Regions from separate parts of the Lysinibacillus sp. NPDC058147 genome, predicted to be linked through region 1. Evidence: riboswitches for the same ligand, from Rfam matches in the RefSeq annotation. Region 1 holds a riboswitch; each other region holds the start of a gene.
The links. A riboswitch is a leader RNA that binds a small molecule or an ion and turns the genes downstream of it on or off. The one in region 1 is predicted to bind thiamine pyrophosphate.

Region 1 (7,591 bases):
AAGCAAACAGTAGATAGCATTCTTGAAAATTCTCAGCAAACGGTAGCTGTCATTGCCTCAAACGCGGGCTTAATACACGCTCAAAATCAGTCAGTACAAAGCACTGAGGTTGCGTTTAAAGACAATAGTGAGCTTTCTAGTTCTATTGCAACATCAATTAGTGAGTTAATGGCTAAACTTTCTCATATGTTAGAGCATAAAAATCAAGCGATTATGGCAATCCAAAGTATTTCTGCTATTTCTGAGGAAACTGCTGCATCTGCAGAACAGGTAAGTGCATCTGCTATTGACCAACAAGCGGAACTACAAAAGGTTGCAGAGTCCATCAATAATATGAACGAAATTTCAAAAGAATTACAAGAGGTCGTTAATCGATTTAAGCTTGTTTAACTTCTACCAGAGAAAGACTGCTTCGATATATGAGGTAGTCTTTTTTGTATATTTATGGTAAAGATAATTGGGCTGAAAATATCTCGTAAAGGGCTATGAGTTAACGGTGAGGTACATTGACCAAGTATAAAAACAGCACTACTATAGGAGAGGAAAGGGGACACGCTCTGATGTATCTCGGTATGATTTTTTTTAAAATTGTAGCTCCAATTTTAGTGCTTCTAGTACTCGGCGCAGTTTTACAAAAGAAATTTCGCTTTAATTTAAAGGCGTTATCTCAACTTATTACATATTGCTTTATGCCAGCGGCTGTTTTTGTGAATATATATGAAACGAGTATAGAGCTGACTGTACTTGGAGAAGTTGCGTTATTTATTTTACTCTTTATCGGAAGCCAAATGGTGCTTAGTCACTTTCTAGCAAAGGGACTCGGCTTAGTAAAAACTGAGGCAGCAGTTTTTAAAAATAGTGTTGTCCTAATTAATTCGGGTAACTATGGTATTCCGGTTGCACAAATGATTTTCGTGACCCAGCCGATTGGAGTAGCAATTCAGGTTATTCTCGTAATATTTCAAAATATGACGACCTATACTTACGGCTTGTACAATTTAATTTCTTCAGCAAAATCGGGCATGTCTATTGTGAAAGACTTCCTCAAAATGCCTATTATTCATGCACTTATTATTGGTGTAGCAATGAACTATTTTAATATCGCTATTCCGCAGTTTGTAAGAATTCCGATAGACCATGTGGCAGATGGCTTTATCGCTGTAGCATTAATAACTTTAGGGGCACAACTATCACAGCTTGAAATTAAATCCATGTTCAATAAGATGGTATTCATTAGCTGTTTTACACGACTAGTCATAGGACCAGCCGTAGCATTGCTGATCATTTATGTGCTTGGCCTTGACGGTGTCGTAGCACAGTCACTTTTTATAGCTAGTTCGTTCCCGACATCACGAAATAGTTCTAGTCTAGCATTAGAATATGACGTAGAATCGGCAACAGCTGCACAAACAGTATTATTTTCAACGATTGTGAGCTGCATTACAGTGACGATTGTGATTTATGTAGCAGAACTGTTGTTTACCTAACAGTTTGGTGCTATTCAGAATAAAAGATAGGGTGGAAAGCTTTTCAGAGGTTGGTAGCTTTTCTTCTGATTAAAAGCTAGGGATTTATATTTCTTAAAACAAGATATAAGTTGATTGGGGTGGAGGCTGGGCGACTCCTCGGGGATCAGCAATAGAGGAACGAAGGCTAAAAGCATCACATCCTGTGATAACGCCTTCGTGACCAACATCGTGTTGGCCCGAGACCCTGGAGCGAGCATCGCGAGTGAAGCGGCTCATCGGACGACCCCAGGAAGCTCTGCTCTGCGCGAAAGCGAAGCGTCAGCGGCAAATGTTTTCTGTAGCGAAAGCAAAGCGACAGCTACAAAGCGTCCAGCCGGAACGGAAATCAACCACACGTTATGAGGTAAGTTAAAAATAATAAAATGTAGCTTCCATCTCTTAGCAATATCTGCTAAACTAGCATCAAACTTAATAGCATTAACTAGGGGAGTCTGATGAGTCAGGCTGAGAGGGAAACGCATAGAGGTTTCTTGACCCTTTGGACCTGATCTGGCTCATACCAGCGTGGGAAAGTTAACCTTTATTGCACTCTTTGTTATTTGCAATAACTAAACCTTTACATTCTTAGCCGGATCCAAAAAATTTTTTGGATTCGGTTTTTTGTCTTCATTCAGCAGAAGACTCCTATCTTTGCAGGTGATGAGATGTATGCGGTTAAGCTTCCTAACTAGTAGGTGCCCAAACGCCTGCTGAATGAAGACAAGCCTCCGGCGGATGTCACGGATTTTAAAAGGAATGAATTGTGCGGGCACAATTCAAAATCCGAACGCAATTACGCCAAGGCGAAATTGATTTTTGTTGGGTGAGCTAGATTCGGTCCTTGTATAAAAGTAAAAGGGAGCGAAGTAGTTTATGACAACAGTTAGCGACAAGAATATTACGATTATGTCAAGTTTTGAAGGAAGTAAAAAAGTTTACGTAGAAGGATCTCGACCAGATATTTTAGTGCCAATGCGTGAAATTGCTCTAAGTCCAACGACAGGAAGCTTTGGTGAAGAGGAAAATGCACCAGTACGTGTTTATGATACGAGTGGCCCGTACACTGATCCTGCATATAAGGTGGATATTACGAAAGGATTGCCAGTTTTATGTAGTGAATGGATCAAAGAACGAGGTGATGTTGAAGAGTACGAAGGTCGTACTATCAAGCCAGAAGATAATGGATTCCGCAAAGCTGATGATCCGCGAATGAATGAAAATGTTTTTCCGGATTTATCTAGAAAGCCTTTGCGTGCGAAGAAAGGTAAAAATGTAACACAGCTTCACTATGCACGAAAGGGAATTATTACTCCAGAAATGGAATTTGTAGCAATACGCGAAAATATGGACCCGGAATTTGTGCGCTCAGAGATCGCGGCAGGACGTGCTATTTTGCCATCTAATATTAATCACCCTGAGGCTGAGCCGATGATTATTGGACGTAACTTCCACGTGAAAATTAACGCTAATATTGGAAATTCAGCGGTATCATCCTCTATTGCAGAAGAGGTAGAAAAAATGACGTGGGCTACACGTTGGGGTGCTGATAACATTATGGATTTATCTACTGGTAAGCATATTCATACGACACGTGAATGGATTATCCGTAACGCTGCGGTGCCAGTGGGGACAGTGCCGATTTATCAAGCGCTAGAAAAAGTAAATGGTGTGGCAGAGGATTTAACGTGGGAGGTGTATCGTGATACATTAATTGAACAGGCTGAGCAAGGTGTTGATTACTTCACGATTCATGCAGGGGTATTGCTACGCTATGTACCATTAACGGCTAATCGTGTAACAGGCATAGTGTCTCGAGGAGGCTCAATTATGGCGCAGTGGTGTTTATATCACCATCAAGAGAGCTTCTTATATACTCATTTTGAAGAAATCTGCGAAATTATGAAAACCTATGATGTTGCCTTCTCTTTAGGTGATGGTTTACGTCCAGGTTCTATTGCAGATGCAAATGATGAGGCTCAGTTTGCGGAGCTAGAAACGCTAGGGGAGTTAACGCAAATCGCCTGGAAGCATGATGTACAGGTGATGGTGGAAGGACCAGGTCATGTACCAATGCATCTTATTAAAGAAAATATGGATAAGCAGTTAGAGGTGTGTAAGGAAGCGCCTTTCTATACTTTAGGGCCGCTAACAACAGATATCGCGCCTGGCTACGACCATATTACATCGGCCATCGGTGCTGCGATGATCGGTTGGTATGGTACAGCAATGCTATGTTATGTGACGCCTAAAGAGCATCTCGGTTTACCAAATCGTGAGGATGTTCGTGTAGGGGTTATTACGTATAAAATTGCTGCACACGCTGCAGATTTAGCGAAAGGGCATCCGGGAGCACAGCAGCGCGACGATGCACTATCTAAGGCACGCTTTGAATTCCGCTGGCGCGATCAATTCAACCTATCGCTTGATCCAGAGCGTGCAGTCGAATACCACGATGAAACGTTGCCTGCAGAAGGAGCGAAAACTGCGCACTTCTGTTCAATGTGTGGACCTAAGTTTTGTAGTATGAGAATCTCACAGGATATTCGTAATTATGCAAAAGATCAAGACTTAAATACGACTGAAGCAATCCACAAAGGTATGCAGGAGAAAGCCGAGGAATTTAAAAAGGCAGGCAGTCAACTTTATCGATAATTATTAGAGCGGGCTTGTGTTTATCAGACACAAGCCTTTTTGGTCATTAAGATAAAAAAACTCCATGTGAAGTTCCCTTCACATGGAGTAAAAAGTTGGATTCGGATATCAATAATAGTGGAAAATCAATTATGCCTCGGCATAATTGCGTCTAAAATAAGTTAGACGTTAGTTGGTTGTTTTACGTACGGGTTTGAAAGATCCATGCCTTCTAATGAAAGACCCATAGCTTTTGCTACACCTTCACCATATGCTGGATCAGCTAAATAGCAGTGCAGGATATGGCGACGTTTGATGAACTCTTCCACTGACGCCATATCATTCGCAGTATTTTCGAATAGGCGTTGTTGCTCTTCGGCAGTCATTAGGCGGAATAATTTACCTGGCTGCTCGAAGTAGTTGTTGTCGTCTTCACGGAAGTCGTGGATACCAGCATTACCGTCAATACGTAATTCAGGCTCTTTGTAGTCTAAATTATGCTCCCATTCACCATAGCTATTTGGTTCATAGCCTAAAGTTGAACCAAGATTGCCATCGAAACGCATAGCACCGTCACGGTGGAACGTACGGAATGGACATTTTGGTGCGTTTACAGGAAGCATGTAGTGGTTCACACCTAAACGGTAGCGTTGTGCATCTGCATACGCAAAGATACGAGCTTGTAACATTTTGTCTGGCGAGAAGCTAATGCCAGGGATAATATTTGATGGTGCAAATGCAGCTTGTTCAACTTCCGCAAAGTAGTTGTCCGCGTTTTTATTTAACTCGAATTCACCCACAGGAATTAATGGGAAGTCTTTTTTATACCATACTTTCGTTAAATCAAATGGGTTATAGGGTAATTCGCGAGCTTGTTCCTCTGTCATTACTTGAATATACATTTTCCATTTTGGGAAATCGCTATTTTCAATTGCTTCATATAGATCGCGTTGTGAAGATTCACGGTCATTACTGATCACTTCAGCAGCCTCGGCACCAGTTAAGTTTTTAATGCCTTGCTCTGTAGTAAAGTGGAATTTAACCCATACGCGCTCATTTTCTTCATTAATAAAGCTATATGTGTGAGAACCGAAACCGTGCATATTGCGGTATCCAGCCGGAATACCACGATCAGACATAACGATTGTTACTTGGTGAAGTGCCTCTGGTAATGAAGTCCAGAAATCCCAGTTTGAATTAGCGTTTTTCATATTTGTACGTGGATCGCGTTTTACCACGTGGTTTAAATCTGTAAAGTGTAAAGGATCACGGAAGAAGAATACAGGTGTGTTGTTACCAACTAAATCCCAGTTACCCTCTTCTGTATAGAATTTAAGTGCAAAGCCACGAATATCGCGCTCAGCATCTGCTGCGCCACGCTCACCTGCAACTGTAGAGAAGCGTGCAAACATTTCAGTCTTTTTCCCAATCTCTGAGAAGATTTTTGCTTTTGTATATTTAGTAATATCATGCGTTACAGTGAAAGTACCGAATGCACCTGAACCTTTAGCGTGCATACGACGTTCAGGAATAACTTCACGGTTGAAGTTCGCTAATTTCTCAACTAGCCATACATCCTGAAGTAATAGAGGACCACGAGGACCTGCTGACATTGAATCGTGGTTGCTTACTACTGGAGCGCCACCTGCTGTTGTAAATCGACGGCTACGATCATTTTTGTTTGTCATATTAGTTTACCTCCTAAAGAAAAATTGTGAGTCAAACTCTTCATCAATAACTATAACAAACACAAACTAGAATTGCTAGTAAATTATAATAATTATTGTTAAAGAATTTTTACATAAAGATATAAACTATAAATATATGCTAGATTGAAAGATGTTATGAATATCCTTTACCACAAATTTAGTTTTTTTAAACATTTTCGAGAATTATTTAAAAATGAGTTATAAATAATAGATAACTTAAAAATAAATGAAATCTTTAATTCATTTATTCTTATTGAAAATAAAATATAATAATTGAAAATAACATGGTGAAGGTTTGTTACTTCTTGTAGATCAGGTATCCTGAAATACTGTGAAGATAATGCCTTTATCCGCTACGATTTCGCACAAGCGCTCAGTTGGAACAGAAATCACCCTTGTGTTACATTTTTACGTTTTACGATAACGATGGGGAGTAATTCCGATGTGCTGTTTAAAAATTTTAATGAAGTAATTTGAATCATCGAAACCATTTAAATAAGCAACTTCACTAATAGCAAAATCTGTTTCTACAAGCATCTTTGTAGCATTTTGAATTCGGACTTGTTGTAGGTAGCGTTTAAATGGCAGACCTTGCTTCTTAGAAAAAATCGTACTTAAATAATTGGGGCTAATCCCTAGTTTATGGGCAACGTAAGGTAAAGATAACCCACTATCCTGAAATTGTTGGTCGATAATTTCTATGGCCAGTTCTACATAGTCAGCCCGTTTTTCTATTCGTGCCTCATTAGCTAATTCAATCAGCCTTTGTGTAAATGATATGATGCCATTTAGAATGGTATAAAATATAGGATGCTCAATAATTAAATGAAAAAGCTGACGGTAATTTTGCTCAATTGTAGCTTTCTCATGTAATTTATACTTCAGCATAAAGCGTCGAATTTGCGCCAAAACACTTGTTAGATGAATACGTAAGTCATCTTGCTTGTAATAAATCCCCTCATTAGATAGTCGATATAAAAATGCTTTGACGGCTTCAATGTTTCCGTCTTCTAAACTACTGATTAGTAATTGCTGCTCTTCAGGTGTTAGTAATGGATCGAAGGTCTGTGTTTCAAATTGTTTGCTCGCATAAAAAATATGCCCATAGCCTTCGTAAAAGCTTTGATGAAGTGCACGTTTTGTTAAGGTATACATATTCTTCATGGTGGTTGGTTCCCCATCATAAACCCCAATATTTAAAGAGCTATTATTCGTTAATCGCCATTCCTTCATTAATGTACGAATATCCTTTTCTAAGTCATTTGTTTGGAATAAACATACAATTTTTTCTGATAAAGGATAAATCCTCGTACTATAATAAATAGGAGTTTGCTGAAGCCAGTTGTATAGTTTATTAAACATTTCGGCATGCTCAGGCTCGATCATTGTGAAATGTATATTTGTCTCAAGGGAACTTGTTTTATTATCTAAAAATAGTTGATAGTAAAAGGATTCATCTGTAGCTTCTTGATACACTGCTTCTACCTTTGGTGTCCGAAGGGAAATGGCAGTGAGCTTTTGCTTTAATACTTCTAAATCAATTGGTTTAACGAAGAGATGTGCGACCTGTAAATCGATTGCTTTTAATGCATTTTTAAACAGTGGCTCTGTCGTCATAGCTAAAATAGTCCCTGAATGTTTTTGTAAAACACGATAAAGTGCAGTTAAACGATTATTCGAGAATAGGTCAATATTTAGTAGTATCACCTCAGGCTCGAATTGCTGGATACTTTGAAGGGCATC
Region 2 (7,591 bases), on a different contig from region 1:
CTTATTTTTTAACAAAGACCAAACATAAACAGCTTTGGCTTTTACTAATTATTATTCCTTCTTGGATTAATCTTTTGTTAAAAACATATGCCTTTATTGGGATTTTCGGCTTGTACGGCCCATTAAATGCATTTATCGAAGTATTTGGTTTTGATCCGAAGCAAATGCTATTCACTGATATTAGCTTTGTGTTCGTATCCGTTTATATTTTTATTCCATTTATGATTTTACCGATTTTCAACTCATTGGATCGTTTAAATCCGGCTCTTATTTATGCAGCACGTGATTTAGGGGCATCAGCCTTTACTACATTCCGTCGCGTTATATTGCCTTTAACAATGGATGGTGTTAAATCAGGTATACAAGTTGTATTTATTCCTGCATTATCACTTTTCATGATTACTCGTTTAATTGCAGGAAACCGTGTTATTACACTGGGGACAGCTATTGAACAACAATTCCTTGTAACCCAAAACTGGGGAATGGGTTCAACAATTGCTGTTTTCTTAATTTTATTTATGGTCATCATTATGTTAATTACAGGACAGAAAAAGGATAAAGGAGGTCGCGTACGATGAAAAAACTATCTGCTACAGCAAGAGTGTATTTAGCGATTGTTTTTATCGTTTTGTATGCACCTATCTTCTATTTAGTATTCTATTCGTTCAATAGTGGCGGATCGATGAATAATTTTGAGTCCTTTACGTTAGAACATTATAAAGCTGTGTTTGAGGATTCACGTCTACTCGTAATTCTAATCAACACAGTCATCGTGGCATTACTTTCTGCATTGATTTCTACAATCATCGGGACACTAGGTGCTATTGGTATTGTCACTGTTAAAGATTCAAAAATGCGCAATACACTACTTTCCTTAAACAATGTGTTAATTGTGAGTCCGGATGTCATTATTGGCGCAAGCTTTTTAATTTTATTCACAATGATTGGTATTAAATTAGGCTTTACTTCTGTGTTAATAGCACATGTAGCGTTCAGTGTCCCAATTGTTGTACTAATGGTTTTACCGAAACTATTAGAAATGAATAAATCATTAATCGATGCTGCATTAGATTTAGGCGCAACGAAAAAAGATGTCATGATGCGTGTTATTTTACCGTATATTCAACCTGGTATTTTTGCAGGGTTCTTCCTTGCCTTAACGTACTCTCTAGATGATTTTGCGGTAACGTTTTTCGTGACAGGTAACGGCTTCAGTACACTATCTGTTGAGATTTACTCGATGGCACGTGCCGGTATTTCTTTAACGGTTAACGCTATTTCTGGTTTAGTATTCTTTGTTACGGTTATCGTCGTAGTTGGCTATTACTTCATTACAAGCCGTGCTAGTAAAAGAACGGGGGGAACTCAATGAAGCAATTAATTCAAGCAACAGTCGCAATCCTTGTCGTTTCCGCCCTTTTGTTCTATGCTGCTGACACCCTAAGTGCCGGCGGGGGGAAAAGTGGTAAAGATACGTTAACCATCTTTAACTGGGGGGAATATATTGACCCGGATTTGCTGAAGCAATTTGAGAAAGAAACAGGCATTCACGTCATCTATGAAACGTTCGATTCAAATGAAGCAATGATGACAAAAATTCAACAAGGTGGTACAGCTTACGATATCGCAGTACCTTCTGAATATATGATTGAAAAAATGAAGGAAGAGAACTTACTTATTCCTTTAGATAAAACGAAAATCCCTAATTTTAAAAATATTGACCCTTATTTTTTAGATTTACCATTTGATAACGACAATAAATATTCTGTCCCATATTTCTGGGGAACAGTCGGTATTGTCTATAATCCAAAGCTCGTAGGAAATCTAGACTTCTCATCTTGGAAGGACTTATGGGATCCTTCATTAAAGCGTAAAGTCTTTTTAGTAGACGGTGCACGTGAGGTAATTGGTATGGGCTTAAACAGTCTTGGCTACTCACTTAACTCTTTAAATAACCAGGAGCTACGTAAAGCTACTGATAAACTAATCACTTTGGCGCCAAATGTTAAAGCCGTTATCGGGGATGAAATTACACCACTGATGGTTAATAATGAAGCTGCTGTGGCACTCACTTGGTCTGGGCAAGCAGCAGACATGTTGTCAGAAAATGAAGATTTAGACTTTGCTGTACCAAAAGAAGGCTCTAACTTATGGTTTGACAATATGGTTATCCCAAAAACATCAAAAAATATTGATGGTGCACATGCCTTCATTAATTTTATGTTGAAAGCTGAATCGGGTGCTAAAAACGCTGACTATGTAGGCTATTCTACTCCTAATATTGCAGCGATGAAGTTAATGGATAAAGAAGTTGTATCTGATAAGCGCTTCTATCCTTCTGAAGAACAACGTAAAACATTAGAAGTTTATAAAAACCTAGGTCCTGATTACTTAGGCAAATACAATGAGCTGTTTTTAGAATTTAAAATGAGTATTCGATAAACTATTTTAACCGATTTGAAGCTGTTCTCACGTTACAAACGTTGAGAACAGCTTTTTTTCGTTTAACTGAAGTTAAACTTCTGTTGAAAAACTTAACAAAAGTACCCACATAACTTTACTAGTAAATCTCAGACTTATAGTCAATAGTAAACGTACAAGCCTTGTGGTAGACTGTAGTATATTTGAATAAAGAAAGGGGTATTCGATGACCCTGCAGAAGTCTAACAAGGCGGCTTTGTATATTTTAATGTTTAATATGTTTATCGCAATGGGGAGTATCGGAATTATTATTCCTGTCATGCCTGATTATTTAAAACTATTTGGTGCTGCAGGACAAGTACTTGGTATGTTGATTGCAACGTTCGCCTTTGCACAATTCGTATTTTCTCCTATCGCTGGGAATCTATCGGATCAATACGGTCGAAAAAATCTCATTATTTTCGGTCTTATCGTAACAGGACTTGCACAAATTGGTTTCGGGCTTTCTACAGATGTGTGGATGCTCTTCTTGGCACGCTTTTTAGGTGGTCTTGGTTCTGCATTTGTAGCTCCTCCTATAATGGCTTTTGTGGCTGACGTCACAACGTATGAGGAACGAGGAAAAGGTATGGGTATGCTAGGGGCAGCAATGTCCTTTGGTTTTATGATTGGACCAGGTATCGGTGGATTCCTCTCAAAAGTTAGTTTGCATTTTCCATTTTATACTGCTGGATGTGCAGCTATCTTAGCGGCTATTCTATCGTTCTTTTTATTACCTGCTACAAAACCGAACACTGCGAAAAAAGCGCAGAAGCAGGATAATCTTGCAAAGCAGATGGCACGTTCAGTCCGTATGCCTTATTTTGTCATGCTAATTATCATGCTTGTATTCTCTTTCGGGATTGCTAACTTCCAAACAACATTATCATTATTTGTTACAGAAAAGTTTAATTACACCCCTACTGATATCGCCATTATATTAGTTATGGGTGGCGCTTTTGGTGTTGTTGTACAGATGTTTGTTATTACACCACTGTTTAATCGCTTCGGCGAAATGAAAGTAGTGTTAGTCAATTTATTTATTGCAGCCGTTTCGATTTTCTTAATATTATTCGCATCTGGCTTTGCACTTATTTTAATTGTAGCGACAATCTTCTCTACAGCTACGACATTGATTCGCCCAGCTGTCAACACACTGATATCAAAGCTTGCTGAAAATGAGCAAGGCTATGCAGCTGGTCTAAATAATGCGTATATGAGTCTTGGTAATATGATTGGTCCAGCTTTAGCAGGTGTATTATTCGATTGGAATATGAACAGTCCTTATATTTTCGGGTCTATTATTTTAATGGCTTGCTTCTTCCTTGCCCTTATTTGGACAATGAAAAAAGCACCACATCTTATGCATCCTGATACAAATTAGTCTGAAAAGTTATTGACTAATTTTAGTAGTATGCTACATTATTTATGAGAAAAACAACAAATCAATTTCGCCTTGGCGTAATTGCGTCCGGATTTTGAATTGTGCCCGCACAATTCATTCCTTTCAAAATCCGTGACATCCGCCGGAGGCTTTACTTATTTCAGCGGATGTATGGATACCTGCTGAAAAGCAACTTAAAACCAGCATTCATCTCACCACCTATAAAGGTGGAAGACTACTGCTGAAAGAAGTTAATTTAATTACCACTAGGGGAGTCTTTAAAAGGCTGAGACGTATATGGTCATATACAGACCCTTTGAACCTGATCTAGTTCACACTAGCGGAGGGAAGTGGCGACACTTGCTTTTTGTTATGTAAATGCAGGGCCGCTTCCTATTGTTTTTAGGAAGCGGCTTTTTTTACGCTTTAGCGGCGGAACTCCCCCAGTTTAGCGGCGATTCTCTCACTTTTGGCGGCGGAACTCCCCAGTTTAGCGGCGGTTCTCTCACTTTTAGCGGCGGAACTCCCCAGTTTAGCGGCGGTTCTCTCACTTTTAGCGGCGGAACTCCCCAGTTTAGCGGCGATTCTCTTACTTTAAGCGGTGGAACCCTAGTCTACCAGCGATAACTATTAAATTCACATTTCAAAGGAGTGGAAATTATGTCAATTCGAAAATTAACAATCATGGCCTTGTTAGTAGCAATTGCCGTAGCAGGTTCTACCTTCGTTTCAATACCAACGGGAATTGCGCGTGCCTACCCTGTCCAGCATGCCATTAATGTTATCGGTGCTATCATTCTTGGACCAGTGCCTACTGTTATGATCGCCTTTGTCACAGCCATTATTCGTATTTTAACAGGCACAGGCTCATTATTAGCTATACCTGGCAGTGTTATTGGTGCTTTATGTGCAGCTCTTGCCTATAAATATAGCGGCAAAATGTGGTTAGCAGGTGTCGGTGAAATGTTTGGTACAGGTATCATTGCCTCACTTATTGCAGTACCTTACGCACATTTATTAATGGGGACATCTGTTGCTGCTTTATTTTTCATGCCAGCCTTCTTAACCTCAAGTACTATTGGTGCTATCTTAGGCATTGTTGTTGCCAGCAATTTGCGTAAAACAGCATTTGTAACTAACCTTAGCGCTATGCTTAAATAGCTTGATTTACAGCATTTGAAAAACGTTACTTTCATTAATTAAGAAAGTAACGTTTTTTGTTCCAACCTAATTCACCCATACTTCAATGGTAATCCCATTTCATGAGCAATTAATAAAAAGTCTTTTTTGCTTATTTCAAAATGACCGAATCTGAATTTATAGCCATATTTCGATTTGTCTTCTACAAATTCTAAGTAATCTAAGATCTTTTTTATTGGCACAGCTTTTGCATCTTTATAAAAGTCTATATCTCTTCGAAAAGGAATAAAATTTTCTGCCATTTGGAACTCGTATATTTGCTCGTCTTTTACTCTTCCAATTGCAGTAAATGCTCGTACAGGATCATTACCATCTAGACTTTTTTTAGGAGAATAATAAATAATCCAATCTCCTTTTGTCATTCGTTTCAAAGGTCTTTCTTTGCCGTGGCATAGCTGGCTGAATCCTCCCTCAACCCCTTTTTGCACATGATTGAGAGATGCCACGCCTATCCAATATTTTGTGTCTCTTTCAGTCATAGGAAGAGCTCTCCTTTTATTTAGGGAACATCGTAAACAATTTTATTTTTCCATTTTCAAGAATCAATTTTTCTTCTAAAATCACTGGTTTTGGCAAACCATCCCAAGTAGTCGAAATGATAGCAACACATTCTATTTCATCGCCTTCAATATTTTGGATAGTTAACTTAAATCCTTTCGGCATCGGTGACATGTAAAAGTTTTGTAGTTCTTTTCTTCCTTTAAAAATTTCACCTTTAAAATTTTTTAATTCTCCATGATCCGCATACATGTCAGATAAATCCTGACCCTCTTCTTGCGCTCTTTTCAAATACTCCTTCATAACCTCTACTGCTTTCATCTGTCATCACTCTCTTTCTTTTTTATTAATAACCCTATTTACGATTTTCATATACTTTTGTCAAAATGCTTTTCAATTGCTCTTTTTCTTCCAATGAAAGTACATTTAAAACTTCATTTTCAGAAATCGAAAGGGTCTTCAATAATTCTTCTGCCAAATTATTCCCCTGTTCCGTAAGGCATATTAAATTCTCTCTTCTATTCTCTGGATTTTTCTCCCTATAAACATAATTTCTTTCTTCCAGACCATCGATAAAAAAGCGGACACTATTTTTATCTAACTTTAAAATCTGCCCTATTTGAATTTGACTTAGTTTTTTTTCTTTTACAGCAATCATGATCCCGACTTCTCTGGATTTCATTTGAAATTTTTCGCTAATATACTTCTCGAGATTTTCCTCTAAAGCCTCTGCTAATTTAAAACTTAGAAAACCAAAAGAATTCATTATATTGGTCATGTCCAATCCTCCAAAATTTATAGTACTAAATAGTGATAGTAATATTTTATTACTATTATCTATTATTGCATGTATTTATATTCTTTACAACCCGAATTTTACTTTTCATGAAAAATTCCCCAACTCAGTTGTTAAAATGACAAAAAACGATGGCACATCTTTATGCACCATCGTTTTATCTGTTAAGATCGTTTTTTCATGCCCTTTAATAGCTGGGCAACATTTGTGTCCTCTGCCTGTATTGGTTTATCCTCGACAAGCTGCTCTTTTTTCTTCGGCCTAGTTAAGAAGCTCCAACCAAAGCGTCTAATGGTAATATCAATGAAGAATAGTAACATCCCCGCTAATAAAAGCCATGTTGCAATATTTTGACGTTCCGCACCTTTTTTAGTAAATTCACGAAACACTTCGCTCGGTTCTTTCAACACGGAGCCGCCTGTTTGCTTTGTTAGCTCTTTGACTAACTTATCATTCACTAGTCGTAATTCATACTCTGCACTATAAGGTACACTTAAGCCTGCCTGGTAAATGGCCTGTTGTTCATCGGCAATGCGGAAGAAAATGAGTCCCGGTTCTGCTTGTACGACTGCCCGAACTTGTGATGCTGAAATTGTTTCAAGCTGTGTTTCAAGTTCTTCACCTGCTTCATTGACAGCGACAATATCTAAGAACGCCGCTTCATTCGTTGGGTCAGTAATGACAAATGAGCCGTCTGATTCTAGACGTACATCATAGGCAACATCGTTATAGCTTGGTAGCATTTTTGAAATTAGCGTTTGCCAAAACGTGCCCCAATTTTGCCATCTTGCCCAGTCTCCTGTCCATTTTCCTGTCGAATCAGACGTAAAGGCAAATGTTTTGCCAAGGCCATATTGCCACTCTGCTAGTACAGGATCTTCCTTCTCACTTTCTGCAATAACAGTAGCTCCCTGCTTTGCAGTTGTACCTATATAAGCATTCATTTTAGGTACACCATTTGTAAATAATGTATTCCACCCAACTGCATTAAATATAGTTGGATAGAATGGATTATCCTCAATATATGTGCGTGAAATCATGGCTGTTTCACGAGATAAAATAGAAGGGATTGTCTGCTCATCAACAACATCATAGAAACGCCCACTGCCCATCTCGCTAAGTGCTTCAAGTAAATTGGCATCTGCATCCTGACCAATTGCAACTGTTGATAGAGTAATGCCATTCTCTTTTCCTTGAGCAATTAAGTCTTCATAGTTACCGGGCTGAGACTGACCATCAGTTAATAGAATAAT
Region 3 (7,591 bases), on a different contig from region 1:
GGCAAGAAAACCGTTGAATTTATACCAAACTTCGATGATCAGGATATGGAGCCAACGGTTTTACCGGCTCGTTTCCCGAACTTACTAGTCAACGGCTCAACGGGTATTTCGGCCGGCTATGCAACGGACATCCCTCCTCACGCACTCGATGAGGTGCTAGACGGTGTTCTTATGCGCTTAGATAATCCAAATACGACTGTTGATGAATTAATGACCGTTATAAAAGGGCCGGATTTCCCAACAGGTGGTATCATTCAAGGTGTCGATGGCATTAAAAAAGCATACGAAACAGGACGCGGTAAAATCATCGTACGTGCTCAAGCAGTCGTTGAGCCAATTAAAGGCGGCAAAGAGCAAATCGTTATTACGGAATTACCGTATGACGTCAATAAAGCAAATCTTGTGAAGAAAATTGATGAGCAACGTGTGGATAAACGACTTGAAGGAATTGCAGAAATTCGCGATGAATCGGATCGTACAGGCCTACGTGTTGTTATTGAACTGAAAAAAGAGGTTCCTGGACAAGGAATATTAAACTACTTGTTCAAAACAACTGATTTACAAGTAGCTTATAATTTTAATATGATTGCGATCCACAATCGTCGTCCGACAATGATGACATTGCCATTGTTACTGGATTCTTATATTGCCCATCAAAAAGAAGTCGTGACGAACCGCTCTATTTATGATTTGCAAAAGGCTAAAGATCGTTCGCATATTGTGGATGGCTTGATTAAGGCACTATCCATTTTAGATGAAGTCATTGCAACGATTCGTTCTTCTAATGATAAACGAGATGCGAAAACGAATTTACAAGTGAAGTTTGACTTTACAGAAGTGCAATCAGAGGCAATCGTTAGCTTGCAATTATACCGTTTAACAAATACTGATATTACGGAATTACGTGCTGAACAGGAAGAGTTAAATAAATTGATTGCTAAGCTTGAAGGTATTCTTAATAGTGAAGCAAAGCTTGTTCGTGTTATTAAACAAGAACTACTTGACATTAAAAAGCGCTTTGCAGAGCCACGTCGTTCAAAAATCGAACAAGAAATTGAAGAAATCAAAATTACGTTAGATGTCCTTGTGCCAAGTGAAGAGGTCGTAGTGACAGTCACAAAAGATGGCTATATTAAGCGTACATCTACACGTTCACATGCAGCTTCGAATGGTCAGGATTTTGCGATGAAGGATTCCGATTATTTGTTATATGAAGCAAACTTAAATACGCAGCATCATCTATTACTGTTCACAAATCGAGGCAATTATATTTATCAGCCTGTCCATGAACTACCTGATATTCGTTGGAAGGATCTTGGTCAGCATATTTCAAGTATTGTGCCTACCGGAGAAGATGAATCTATTATTGCTGTATATGGTTTTGAGACATTCGAACAGGCCAATACGTATATTTTAACGGCTACGAAAGATGGACAAATTAAACGTTCACCGGTTGCTGATTATGCTGTTACACGCTATTCGAAGCCAATCAAAACGATGAATGTCAAGTCAGGCGATGAAATGATTTTTGCAGGTTTTGTGACGGACGAGGCAGAATTAATGTTAACGACAGATACTGCCTATGCTATTCGTTTCCCAATGGAGGAATTACCAGTAACGGGTGTAAAAACAGGCGGTGTCAAAGGGATTACGCTGAAAGACGGAGAAGCATTAGTCGGCGTTAATGTTTTACCGCCAAAAGACACCGCATATGTAGCGATTGTGACGCATCGCGGTGCAGTGAAGAAAATGAATGTAGCCGAGGTAGAGATGACGAGTCGTGCAAAACGCGGCTTAAAAGTGTTAACGGAATTAAAAGCGAACCCACATCGTATCGTGGCTGTAGTCAAGGTAACTGATGAAGAACAGCTAATGATTGAAACGGAAAAAGGTGTGCAAGAGATCCTAGATGTACAAGCGTTAACTCGAGCAGATCGCCATTCTAATGGCTCCTTTAAAGTAGATATAGCTACAGACGGTGCCATTTCACATGTCTTCGCTGTTAAAAAAGAAGAGAAATAACATTATTAGCCCATGCTCCTTTGAGAGCTGGGCTTTTTTAAAATCAAGAGAAGGGGTAAGTGACAATAAAGTTATTTATTTTTAGGCTCTAAATGATAATGTTAATATTTAGGGATGTTGATGTAATTTTTATGGTAATTCGGCGCTATCGATAAACAGGCCCTTGTCATTTCCGGCTAGATATGGGTATAATAATCACGAAAAGTTCATATGGAAAGAATGTAGGGGGGCTGGTATTGCCAGCTGAGATTGTGTCCGATAGACGCTGACCCTTTGAACCTGATTTGGCTCGTACCAGCGTAGGGAACATCTATTCAAAAAGTAAAAGTTTTTGATATTGATTACAAACGTCTGGGAGGAATCCTAGGCGTTTTTTATGTTTTCAGACTTTTGTTGCATGCACAAAACTAGTATAAACAGGCCATGAATACGCTTTCTTCTGATCAATTATGCCTCGGCATAATTGCGTCCGGAATCGGCTTTGTGCTTGCACAAAGCACTCCTTTCCGATTCCGTGACAACCGCCGGAGGCTTTACCTTCTTTCAGCGGTTATATGTACAAACGATGGAAAGTAGCTTAAATCAGCATTTATATCATTACCTATAGAGGTGGTAGACTTCTGTACAATCTCTAAGCTTTTGGTACAAAAGACATTAGTAGCTAATGTTTCACTTTCGCTACTAAGACATTCGCTGAAAGAAGGTAAACACATTCATCATTCATGAACACTTTCACACTACTTACTTGGAGGATTCAGCATGAAAAAATGGTTATTAATCCTGATGGCTGCGCTTTTAACATTAGTGGGCTGTAGCGAAAAAGAGGCTAAAAAGGATGCAAAAGGATTAAAAAAAGTATCGGTCGTTCTTGATTGGACACCTAACACGAATCATACAGGATTATATGTAGCGAAAAAACTTGGCTACTTTAAGGAACAGGGCTTAGATGTTGATATTTTATTACCCGGCGAAGCGAGTGCAGATCAGCTTGTGGCGTCTGGCAAGGCTCAGTTTGGCGTAAGTTATCAGGAAGGGATTACACAGGCACGTGTGCAGGATGTACCTTTAGTATCGATTGCGGCGATTATTCAGCATAATACTTCTGGCTTTGCATCCATTGCATCAAAAGGCATCACATCACCAAAAGATTTTGAAGGCAAAACATATGGAGGCTGGGGTGCACCGCTTGAAAAGGCTGTACTACAATCACTTATGCAAACAGAAAATGCGGATATTAATAAGTTAGATATAATCAATGCTGGCGACATAGATTTCTTCACAATGATGAAAAAAGATATTGATTTTGCGTGGATTTATTATGCATGGACAGGTATCGAAGCAGAACTACGTGGCGAAAAACTGAACATGCTATATTTAACAGATTATAGTGATCAGTTAGATTATTACACACCAGTACTAGCTACAAACGAAAAAATGATTAAGAATGACCCAGAGACAGTAAAAGCATTTGTCGCTGCTGCAGCAAAGGGCTATGAATATGCGATAAAACATCCAAATGAAGCAGCTGATATTTTACTAGAAGCGGTACCTGATTTAGATAAAAAACTTGTGCATAAAAGTCAGGAATGGCTAGCGGATAAGTATCAAGACGACGCTGCACAATGGGGCGAGCAAAAGCTAGCTGTCTGGGAAAATTACGCGAAATGGATGGCAAACAACAAAGTTTTAGAGGGCGAATTTAACGCCAAACAAGCATTTACAAACGACTTTTTACCGAAAAAGGAGACAAAGTAGTATGGCAAACTCATTAATAAGTGTACAAATTATCCCGAAAACTGAAAAATATGAAGATGTGATCCCGTTTGTCGATGCAGCGATTGCTGTTATCGACGCATCAGGGGTGAAATATGAAGTTCATCCTTTAGAAACGACAATGGAGGGTGAGCTATCGACTTTGCTACAAATCATTGAAAAAATGAATGAGAAGATGATTGAGCTTGGCGCTATTAATGTCATTACACAAGTGAAAATTTTATATCAGCCATCCGGTATTACAATGGATACACTAACGGAGAAATACAAGTGATGAGGCAAGCTTTTAAACAAGGAAGGACGATAATTTTTATCGCCTTCCTCTTATTCATATGGGAACTAATTGTCCGCTTTGCAGACGTGCCACATTGGCTATTGCCCGCACCAAGTGCCATTTTGAAAGAAGGCTTTCAATCGTATGAGACGTTTGTGCCACATGTTTTAGCCACTGTGCAATTAGCACTTCTTGGTCTAGCCATCGGGATATTATGTGGGCTATTGGTTGCTGTGCTATTGCATCGTTTTACGTTTGTAAGGGAGCTATTTTATCCTATTCTTATCATGTCCCAAAATGTTCCTGTGCTCGTCCTAGCACCGTTATTAATCATTTGGTTTGGCTTTGGTTTATTGCCAAAGCTCATTATTATTTGTCTTGTGTGTTTTTTCCCCATCGTTGTTTCGGCAATGGATGGTTTCCGTCAAACTTCACCTGAGCTGAAGCATTATTTTGAGATGATAGGCGCAACGAAAGCACAAACATTTTGGAAGCTTGAATGGCCCTATGCGTACCCGGCAATTTTTTCAGGCATTAAAATTGCGGCAACTTATAGCGTAATGGGGGCTGTCATTGCTGAATGGCTCGGTGCGAAAAATGGGATTGGTGTCTATATGACATTGGCACAATCTTCATTTCGGACGGATCGTGTGTTTGTAGCGATTTTTGCCATCATTTTTTTAAGTTTACTATTATTTAGTGCTATTCAATTTTTGGAAAAACTTGTTGTAAAGGGGAGAGGACACTATGCTAAGCATTGAAAACATTGATAAATCCTTTGATTCTCTTCCGGTTATTCGTAATTTATCTTTTGAGGTGAAAGACGGCGAATTTGTGGCGATTATCGGTCCGTCAGGCAGTGGAAAAAGTACACTCTTTCAATTAATTGGTGGTGTTTCATCAATTGATAAGGGTGCTATTCTATTAAACGGTACTGATATCCAACAAAAAAGAGGAACAATCGGCTATATGCCTCAGCAGCCATGCTTATTACCATGGCGTACGATAGTTGAAAACGTCACGATGGTCGAGGAGCTTCATGGAAAACCAAATATGAACGTAGCCAAGGAATGGTTAGAGAAAGTGGGGCTCGCAGCGTTTGAAAAGGCGTATCCCAATGAGCTATCGGGTGGTATGCAACAGCGAGTATCGTTTATTCGTGCAATCGTTAGTAATAAGCCCATTTTATGCTTAGATGAGCCGTTTTCTGCACTGGATGAATTTACAAGGCTTGAAATGCAGGCGTGGCTTTTATCGATATGGGAGAAAGATCGAAAATCTATACTATTCGTTACACATAGTATCGAGGAAGCTCTCTTTTTAGCTGATCGTATCATTGTCCTCACGAAACGGCCAGCGACGATTAAAAAAGAAATTATCGTACCTTTTGCAAGGCCTCGACAAGAAGAAATTCGCCATTCCGCTACATTTACAGCCTTGAAACAACAGCTATTCACGTATTTAAAAGAAGAAAAGGATGAGGCGAATGTTGATTGATGCACATATTCATTTAGATCAGTATAAAGAAAATGATATACCAACTTTACTAGAGGAAGCTGAACATGTAATTGCAGTTAGCATGAATCTTCCATCGTGTGAGAAGACGCTGAAGCTGTCGAAGGCCTATGCAAAAGTAAAAGCAGCGTTTGGCTTTCATCCAGAACAGCCGTTACCTAGTAAAGTGGAGGAAGAGACTTTATTCGATTGGATACGACAACACGCTCATGAAATGGTAGCAATTGGCGAGGTAGGTTTGCCTTATTATTTGAGCCAGGAGAAGGAGATTGATGAGCGTCCGTATGTGGCATTGTTAGAACGGTTTATTGTTTTGGCAAAGGAATTAAATAAACCGATTGTGTTACATGCTGTCTATGAAGATGCGGCGATTGTTTGTGATTTGCTAGAAAAACATCATGTAACGAAAGCGCATTTCCATTGGTTTAAAGGCGATATGGAAGTGATTGGACGAATGATTTCTAATGGGTATTTCATTTCTGTAACGCCCGATTGTACGTATGAGACTGAGATTCAACAGCTGATCAAAAAATATCCAATCGAGCTGATGATGGTAGAAACAGATGGACCTTGGCCGTTTGAAGGTCCTTTTGATAATAAACGCACATCGCCTTGGATGATGGAGTACTCCATAGAGGTTATCGCTTCGTTAAAGGGGCTTACAACACAGGAAGCGGCTAGCATCATCACAAGAAATACGACAAAATTTTATAATTTATAACAAAAAACACAGCTGTTCTTAAGGAGCAGCTGTGTTTTTGTATCAGAATCGCTGATAAAACGTCGAACATCGCTGATAAAAGAGCTAGAATCGCTGATAAAAGTACAAACATCGCTGATAAAAGTACCAGAATCGCTGATAAAGCCTCAAACATCGCTGATGAAAATAACTTAATCACTAACTTTAAAATAGGAATGCAGGCCATGATATAGCTTTGCAAACCTTTTATCCAAGCCCTTCCCATCACTTAGAAAGAGATTGTGCCAATGCAACAAACTTTTTTATCCCTTCCCGTAGTTGTTTTTCATTTGCGTAAGAATAGCTTAAACGTATCCAGGATGAAAGCTGTTTTAATGGATCGCAAATTTGACCTGGCACAAAGGATATAGATTGTTCGATACTTTTGGTTAATAATAATTCAGTTGGAAGTGTATCTGGGAGTTGCACCCATAAATTAAGACCGCCTTTTGGACTGGTCCATTTCCAATCTGTTACTGCTAGCTCTTCCTCCATGATTTCCTTTCGAATCTGTAAAGCGATCCGGATTTTCTCCACGTGCTGCTGTAATCTTAGTGATGAAAAGTAATGGAGAAAAATTTTTTGATTGAGAAGTGGTGAGCCATTATCAGCTAACGATTTTACTGTTAGTAGTGAATTCATTAATGATGATCCAGCAGTATCATATGTGTAAATTGGTGGTGGTGGAGCATGATCAAAATATATGTCGTGATATGCATCGTCCTCAATTAATAGACATCGATATTGTTCAGCTAATTCTACTAATTTTTTGCGCTGCTCAACTGAAACAGTATAACCAGTTGGGTTATGGAAAGTTGGATTGAGATAAAAAAGGCGTGGTTTATATTGTTTCATATATAATTCAACCTGCTTTAAATCGTACCCGTCTGGATGGATATCAACTGTTAAAATCTGGGCTCCTTGTGTTCTAAAAATATCAATCGCAGCACTATAGCTTGGACGTTCAAATAAAACGACGTCTCTTGGCTTAATGAAAGTTTGAGCGATTAAGTGAATCGCTTGCTGTGAGCCAGAAGTGATTAACAGATTATCTGCATTGAGATGAGTTTTATACTGATTGATAAAATATTGAGTGAGTGTTTCCCGTAGCTCTAAATCACCTTGCACAGTTGAGTAGGTTGCAAGTACTTTTGGATAAAGGTCAAACACTTTCTTCACGTAATCTGAAAAATAATGATTAGGCAAAAGATTTGGATCAATTAACGCCTGAGAAAAATGATAGGAAACAGATGATTGATGGATTTCAG
Region 4 (7,591 bases), on a different contig from region 1:
AATAACACATCTGACCAAGTCAGCTTCTCATGCTTTAATGAAATAACACGTAACCCAAATATCATTTTCCCTAATGTTTGCCCAAAAAATTTCGTCATTAATACGAAATAACTGTAATAAAGAATAGCGGATATAATCGAAATTGGTGCATACCATACTGTTTCAGATAATGACCAATCCATTAAATAAAAAATTGGGTTAACGAGAATTCCACCTATAGCTGTAATAACGAACCCATCTAATAAAAATGCCCAAAAACGTATCCAAAAGCCTGCTGTTTTTAAGGCATAATTTTTATCTATAATTGGCTTATCTATTAGGAGGGCATTCTCCATAGAGGGTGAACCTTGCATAACAATTTCATTGTTTGTCATTGTACTCCCTCCTTAGTTTTCGCCATATAAGTACATCATTTTTGGTGCTTTATAATCTGCCATAATTTTCGTCAGCATTTTTTCCTCTGCTGAAGGACCAAAGATTGAACCAATCTTCATCCCAACATATGATTGCCAGCCACCCTCATCATATGAATACTCGAATAATTCTGCGTCCTCTAAACCAAAGTCTTTACGCAGCGCAGCAATTGTTGCTTCCTCATCGCCAATCTCATCTACTAAGCCCGCTTCAAGAGCCTTCTTACCACTAAGAATTCGTCCATCGGCAACTTTTTTCACATTGGCTTCAGACATATTACGCCCTTTGGCAACAATATGAACGAATTCCTGATAAGTTTCATTAATCATGTCTTGCATCATAGCACGCTCTTCCGGTGTCACTTCACGCATTGGACTAAGCATATCTTTATGTTCACCAGATTTAAACGTTTCATATTTAATACCAACTTTCTCTGCTAGAGCCTGATAATTAATAGACTGCATAATGACACCAATTGAACCTGTAATTGTATCACGTTGCGCAAATATTTTATCTGCAGGTGCTGAAATGTAATAACCACCTGAAGCTGCCATCGAATCCATAGATACATAGATTGGAATTTGTCGTTCTTCCTTAACTTCCATGAGTTTCTTATATATCTCAGCTGATTCCTTTACTCCGCCACCTGGTGAATTAACACTTAAGACGATACCTTCTACAGTATCATCATATAAAATATTATCTAATTGATCTAAGAAAAATTGATGATCATAAGAAACTGGTTGCCATAATGTACTTGAGCCAACATCTTGAATCGTACCATCAACCTTTAAGTATGCAATACGTTTATCCATATCGCCACCTTCTTTAACCTCTTCCATTACCGTTAAGTCATTTCCAGCCACCCAGCCATCAAAATTGCTGAAGAAATCCGATTTAAATATTGCAAAAATAGTGTTGATCCCTAAAGAGAATACTAATAATACACTAGCAATTATTAAAGCAGTCCACCTTTTAACATTCATGTCTTTCCGCCTCCTCATACGTTATACGATAGATATTCTAATTTGTTTCATACTTATTGCAATAATATGGCTTATCACCATAACATGGGTTGATTTCTGTTCCGACTAGACTCTCTGTGCAAAAGAGTTTTTTGTGCGAAAGCGCAGCGTTTTCACAGAATGTGATACTTTTAGCCTTCGTCTCCTCTACTTGGCACACTCCATGGTCTAAATCTATGACGTTAATCCCTAAGGAGTGTCAAGATTCCAATTAACTTATATACAAGTCACACGTTTTAACAAATATAATTCCCAACTTTCGGCAGTTAGCCAATACTTTGCAAAAGCTTTAACCTATTTAACCTATTCAACCTATACTACATTATCTAATAATAAAAAAAAATCAAAGTTCATAAACAAAGCAGGAACTTTGATTTTCGACATTATTTCCTAGGAAATTAATGATGAATAATAGAATAGGCTTTTTCTTGTTCTCGTAATTCGACACGACGAATTTTGCCTGATGCAGTCTTCGGTAGCTCAGTAACAAACTCAATTGCACGAGGATATTTATAAGGGGCTGTTAATGTTTTTACATGGCTTTGTAGTTTTTTAATAAGCGCTTCATCTCCAACTTCTCCATCAGATAGTACAACAAATGCCTTTACTACATTTCCACGAACTGCATCTGGACTTGCGACAACGGCAGTTTCTTTTACTGCCGGATGTTTCAATAACGCATCTTCTACCTCAAATGGGCCAATCGTATAGCCAGACGATATAATGACATCATCCCCACGTCCTTCAAACCAAAAATAGCCATCTTCATCTTTATATGCACGATCTCCGGTAATGTACCATTCACCTCTAAATTGTAAATTTGTACGCTCCGGATCGTTTAAATATTTTTTAAATAATGCGGGTGTTTCACAGTGTACAGCAATATCTCCAACTTCTCCGATTGCAACAGGATTTCCAAGATCATTGATAATTTCAACAGTATTACCTGGAGTAGGTGTTCCCATTGAGCCCATTTTAGCTTCCATCCCAACCATTGTACCAACAAGTAATGTATTCTCTGTTTGTCCATAACCATCTCGTACTTGTAAGTTAAAGGCATCGGAAAATATTTTTATCACTTCACTATTTAAAGGTTCACCCGCTGACACAGCCTGACGTATTGTACTTAAATTGAAATCTCGTAAATTTTCAAGGCTCGCCATAAATCGATATTCGGTTGGCGTGCAGCACAGAATATTAATATTGAATTTTTCAAGCAGTGCAAGGTATGTTGCCGCATCGAAGTGACCTTTGTAAACAAATGCTGTTGCACCACTTCCTAGAGTAGCAAGGAACGGACTCCAAATCCATTTTTGCCAACCAGGAGCCGCTGTAGCCCAAACCATATCACCTTCTTGGACACCTAACCAGTTTGGTGCAGTAGTTCGTAAGTGCGCGTAGCCCCAGCCATGTGTATGTACCGCTGCCTTCGGATTGCCTGTTGTACCACTCGTATATGCTAAAAATGCAATGTCTGTACTCTTAGTTGGTGTAGAACTAATATAGGTTGTTGGTTGGTTTTCCATTTTTTCAAGCAATGCTTGCCAAGATCCATGTGCATGACCAATGACAAATTGCTGTATTTCTTGTAAATTCCCCACATTATCGAACTGCTCAATATAAGGCTCAAATGCAATAACACCTTTTGCATTGGCATGATTGATTCGATATTCAATATCCTTCGTTCTCAGCATTTCTGAGCTAGGTATAATGGTTAAACCTGCCTTTAAGGCAGCAATATAGACGATATACGCTTCAACTGATCTCGGCACCATGACTAAAATAACATCACCTTTTTTTAAACCTTGAGATGTAAATACATGTGCTGCCTGATTCGCCTTTTCAAGTAAAGCTGTATATGTTATATATTGAATTTCTTCATTTTCGTTATAAACTACTAATGCATTTTTCGTAGAATCCTGTGCATATTTTTCAATTTCCTCAGAAATGTTATACCATTCTGGTGCGATTAAATCTTCTCTTTTCATGGCAAGTGCCCCCTTTTGTTACGCTCATTATAAAACTCAATTTTTATCATTTTCAATGGAATTCGCTCTAATTCATTAAAGTCGTGACAACTATCATGCTCTGCTATATGGCATCAGTCACGTATTGCTTCTATCAATTTCATCTTGGTGTAATGGGTACTGTCGCTTCGCTTTCGCACAGATAAAAACTCCCTATTGAACACGAACGAATAATATGGTACATTTTGGACAACTAAAAGCATGATTGCAGGGGGACTCATTTAGAGTTGAGAAGGTAAAACCTGACCCTTTGAACCTGTTAGTTAATACTGACGTAGGGAGCAATATACATCTATTTACTGATGAAAGGCTCTTTTGCGTGTTTTTTTACACGAAAAAGAGCCTTTTTTGCACGCTTACGTCCATCCAACAAGGAGGACTAAAAATGGTATTTCATACTATCCGTAAACAAAATCCACTTATTCATTGCATTACTAATTATGTTGTGGCTAATTTTCAAGCAAATGGCTTATTAGCAATAGGCGCTTCTCCAGTTATGGCTGATGACAGTCATGAAGTTGAAGAAATGGTCGCAATTGCCTCAGGATTATTGATCAATATCGGTACCCTTAATGAACGAATGAAAGAATCAATGTTACTTGCTGGAAAAAAAGCAAATACTCTTGGCATTCCCGTTGTTTTAGATCCCGTTGCTGCAGGTGCAACGACTTACCGGAAACAAACGGTACAACAATTACTCGAGGAAATAAATTTTGCGGCAATTCGTTGTAATACCGGAGAGCTTGCAGCTATAGCCGATATAGAATGGCAACAAAAAGGTGTAGATAGTGGTAGTGGTTCCATTTCTTTAGAAGTTGAGGCACAAAAAGTAGCTCAACTCTACGATTGTATTGTTATTGTGACCGGTGAAAAGGATTTTATTACTGATGGTGAACACCAGCAATGGGTTACAGGTGGAAATTCCCAAATGACAGAAGTTACTGGAACAGGTTGCTTATTGAGTGCAATTTGTTGTGCATCCTACGTCGCAGGAAATAAACCATTTGATCAATTGGTAGAAACGTTATCACTTTATAAAAAAGTGGCAGAGCAAGCCGCTTCTTCTACTCCATACATTGGCGATTTTCAAATTGCAGTATTGAATGAACTACATCGTATTTCCAAGGATGGTGAACAATGATGAATATTGTAATGACAATTGCTGGTTCTGATAGTGGTGGCGGTGCAGGAATACAGGCTGATTTAAAAACATTTCAGGAATTAAAAGTGTTTGGAACGTCTGTTATTACAGCTTTAACTGCTCAGAATACACTTGGTGTATCGGATGTATTTCCAATTGAAGTTAGTTTTGTTGAGAAACAACTTCAAGCGCTAGTCGAGGATTTTTCAATAAGCGCCGTTAAAACCGGAATGCTGTTTTCCTCTGAAATAATCCAATCAATTGCACAAATTTTAGCTGAAATAAATATTCCGCTTATTGTCGATCCTGTCATGATAGCAAAAGGTGGAGAAAGTTTATTACAGCAAGAAGCAATTGAGGCTTTACGCAGTTGTTTGCTACCTTTAGCAACAGTCATAACACCGAACATTCCTGAGGCAGAAACCCTTTCTGGAAGGACCATCAATTCTTTAGCTGATATTAAAGAAGCAGCTCAAGTCTTATTACAAATGGGCGTTCAATGCGTCATTATTAAAGGAGGTCATTTAGAGGATAAATGTTATGCTACTGATTATGTATTTTTCCAAGATGGTCGGTCATTTTCCATGCAGTCCACTCGTATTGCAACAAAAAATACGCATGGTACAGGCTGTACTTTTTCGGCTGCATTAACTGCTTTTCTTGGTCGTGGACTACCTTTAGAAAAAGCGATTGAGGAAGCTAAAAAATTTATTCAATTAGCAATAACTCATGATTTATCTATTGGTAATGGCCATGGTCCTACAAATCATTTTGCTTATCAAAACTTGAAGGATTCCTGCGAGGTGATTATTCATGAAACGTAAAGATCTACAGCTATATTTTATAATGGGTACAGGTAATGTTTTCAAACAAGATCCATTAAACGTTTTAGAGAAAGCTCTACAATCTGGAATTACTATGTTTCAATATCGTGAAAAAGGATCGAATACACTAACTGGGCAAGCCTATGAAGATTTTGCTCGGAAATGTCAAAAGCTCTGTCGGCAGTATAATGTTCCGTTTATTGTCAACGATGATGTTGAGTTAGCAATAAAACTTAGAGCTGATGGTGTTCATATTGGACAAAAGGATTCTCCTGTGTCGATGGTACGTAAAAAAATTGGCCCTATGATTTTAGGTGTTTCTGTTCATTCACATACTGAATTACAAACTGCTCTACAGTATGGTGCTGATTATGTAGGAATTGGTCCGATTTTTTCAACCACTTCTAAAAGTGACGCCAATCCACCTAGTGGAACTGATTTTTTACAGCAAGTTCGGATTCAATATCCGGAGCTCCCAATCGTTGCAATCGGAGGCATAAACTGTTCGAATGCTCCTACGGTATTTAAAGCAGGTGCGGATGGAATAGCAGTTATTTCTGCAATTTGCCAAAGTGAGGATATTTCAAATACAGTCTCTACATTTAAATCATTTGTAGGATAAAGTGAAACTTTAATCAGTGGAGGTCTTTCACCAATGGGTTTTTACAGGCAGTTAACCCCACGTATTTCTTTGCTCTCGTTGAACTGAAATGGGATAGCCTGACGCTTCTCTATTCATACAGATAAATTACTCCCGTTAATACGGGATAAAAAAATAAAAATTTAAACAAACTAAAACCAGTGCCTTTTACGGTCACTGGTTTTAATTTTATAATTGCTTATTAAGCAATTATTGGTTGTTTGGCATGCCTTTTAATTGAGATTCTGCCATTTGTACAAGACGTTTAGTGATTTCACCGCCAACGGAACCGTTAGCACGAGCTGAAGCGTCAGCTCCTAATTGAACACCAAATTCTTGTGCAATTTCGTATTTCATTTGATCAAGCGCTTGTTGTACGCCAGGTACTGCAAGCTGGTTTGAACTGCGATTTGTGTTTGCCATGTGTCTCACCTCCTTGTGAATATAGAATGTGCGTTATTAGATTTTTAATACAAAAATTTTATCGGTAAATTGTACCTGCAAAGGAAATGAACAAAAAAACCGACTCAAGATTTTTGAGTCGGCTCGTTAGCTTAAGAAATCGCAGTTTCTTCTATAAAAGATCTGCAAATTTATCGGCTTCTTGCTCTTTTTTCGGGAAAATATAGACTTCACGGTTTTTCACTGCTCGTTCAATTAGTTCATCAAAATCCGAGAAGCTTTCGTAATGCTCAACCTTTTCAAGCTTTGGCTTTGTTTTTGGACTTGCTGGAGTAAAAATTGTACAGCAGTCTTCAAATGGTTGGATAGACGTTTCGTATGTGCCTATTTTCTCTGCAATATCGATAATTTCTAATTTATCTGATGAGATTAATGGACGTAAAATTGGTGTGTTCGTTACGGCATTAATAGCTGTTAGGCTTTCAAGAGTTTGACTCGCTACTTGTCCAAGACTTTCACCTGTAACAATTGCTAATGCACCGATTTCTTCACGTACTTTGTCAGCAACTTTTAACATCATACGACGAGTTGTTGTCATCGAAACATTAGAAGGTACTTTTTCTTTAATAAGAACTTGGATTTCAGTGAAAGGAATAACATGTAAACGTATACTAGCGCCAAATTTCGTTAATTCATTAGCAAGCACCTTTACTTTTTCCAATGAATTTTGGCTTGTATAAGGTGGACTAAAGAAGTGGATCGCTTCTAAGCGCACTCCACGTTTCATCATTAAATAACCAGCAACAGGACTATCTATACCACCAGAAAGCATTAATAAAGATTTACCATTCGAACCTACAGGCATTCCACCTGCACCAGGAATAACTTGTGCCATCATATATGTTGCGTCATGACGCACTTCTACACGAAGTTCGATATCAGGCTGTTTCACCTTTACTGATAAATTTTGATATTGTGGTAAAACATAACCACCAATTTCGCGTTGAATAGCATGTGATTCTAACGGAAATGTTTTATCAGTGCGTTTTACTTCTACTTTAAAAGTAAGCTGCTCATTTTTAAATGTATCCATAATTGTGATGGCAAGTTTTTTCATG

Region 2: linked by a shared signal. The riboswitch ahead of thiW (energy coupling factor transporter S component ThiW) and the one ahead of thiC (phosphomethylpyrimidine synthase ThiC) in region 1 are both predicted to bind thiamine pyrophosphate.
Region 3: linked by a shared signal. The riboswitch ahead of ACFVT8_RS06460 (ABC transporter substrate-binding protein) and the one ahead of thiC (phosphomethylpyrimidine synthase ThiC) in region 1 are both predicted to bind thiamine pyrophosphate.
Region 4: linked by a shared signal. The riboswitch ahead of thiM (hydroxyethylthiazole kinase) and the one ahead of thiC (phosphomethylpyrimidine synthase ThiC) in region 1 are both predicted to bind thiamine pyrophosphate.

Annotation. Positions count from the first base shown of each region.
Region 1 covers NZ_JBHVUJ010000010.1:12,838-20,428, reverse strand. The annotation lists gene ACFVT8_RS21335 (methyl-accepting chemotaxis protein) at 1-390, shown strand, start outside; gene ACFVT8_RS21330 (AEC family transporter) at 558-1,487, shown strand; TPP riboswitch at 1,943-2,057, shown strand; gene thiC (phosphomethylpyrimidine synthase ThiC) at 2,382-4,160, shown strand; gene ACFVT8_RS21320 (catalase) at 4,322-5,827, opposite strand; gene ACFVT8_RS21315 (helix-turn-helix domain-containing protein) at 6,257-7,591, opposite strand, start outside.
Region 2 covers NZ_JBHVUJ010000003.1:501,005-508,595, forward strand. The annotation lists gene ACFVT8_RS11920 (ABC transporter permease) at 1-578, shown strand, start outside; gene ACFVT8_RS11925 (ABC transporter permease) at 575-1,372, shown strand; gene ACFVT8_RS11930 (ABC transporter substrate-binding protein) at 1,369-2,442, shown strand; gene ACFVT8_RS11935 (MFS transporter) at 2,648-3,844, shown strand; TPP riboswitch at 4,103-4,210, shown strand; gene thiW (energy coupling factor transporter S component ThiW) at 4,505-5,005, shown strand; gene ACFVT8_RS11945 (EVE domain-containing protein) at 5,077-5,523, opposite strand; gene ACFVT8_RS11950 (hypothetical protein) at 5,540-5,863, opposite strand; gene ACFVT8_RS11955 (MarR family winged helix-turn-helix transcriptional regulator) at 5,898-6,320, opposite strand; gene ACFVT8_RS11960 (VWA domain-containing protein) at 6,503-7,591, opposite strand, start outside.
Region 3 covers NZ_JBHVUJ010000002.1:218,229-225,819, forward strand. The annotation lists gene parC (DNA topoisomerase IV subunit A) at 1-2,022, shown strand, start outside; TPP riboswitch at 2,236-2,345, shown strand; gene ACFVT8_RS06460 (ABC transporter substrate-binding protein) at 2,782-3,777, shown strand; gene ACFVT8_RS06465 (thiamine-binding protein) at 3,779-4,069, shown strand; gene ACFVT8_RS06470 (ABC transporter permease) at 4,069-4,830, shown strand; gene ACFVT8_RS06475 (ABC transporter ATP-binding protein) at 4,817-5,566, shown strand; gene ACFVT8_RS06480 (TatD family hydrolase) at 5,556-6,305, shown strand; gene ACFVT8_RS06485 (aminotransferase-like domain-containing protein) at 6,549-7,591, opposite strand, start outside.
Region 4 covers NZ_JBHVUJ010000001.1:166,075-173,665, reverse strand. The annotation lists gene ACFVT8_RS00850 (RDD family protein) at 1-374, opposite strand, end outside; gene sppA (signal peptide peptidase SppA) at 387-1,400, opposite strand; gene mbcS (acyl-CoA synthetase MbcS) at 1,838-3,427, opposite strand; TPP riboswitch at 3,666-3,764, shown strand; gene thiM (hydroxyethylthiazole kinase) at 3,852-4,607, shown strand; gene thiD (bifunctional hydroxymethylpyrimidine kinase/phosphomethylpyrimidine kinase) at 4,607-5,431, shown strand; gene thiE (thiamine phosphate synthase) at 5,421-6,053, shown strand; gene ACFVT8_RS00820 (alpha/beta-type small acid-soluble spore protein) at 6,282-6,494, opposite strand; gene thiI (tRNA uracil 4-sulfurtransferase ThiI) at 6,646-7,591, opposite strand, start outside.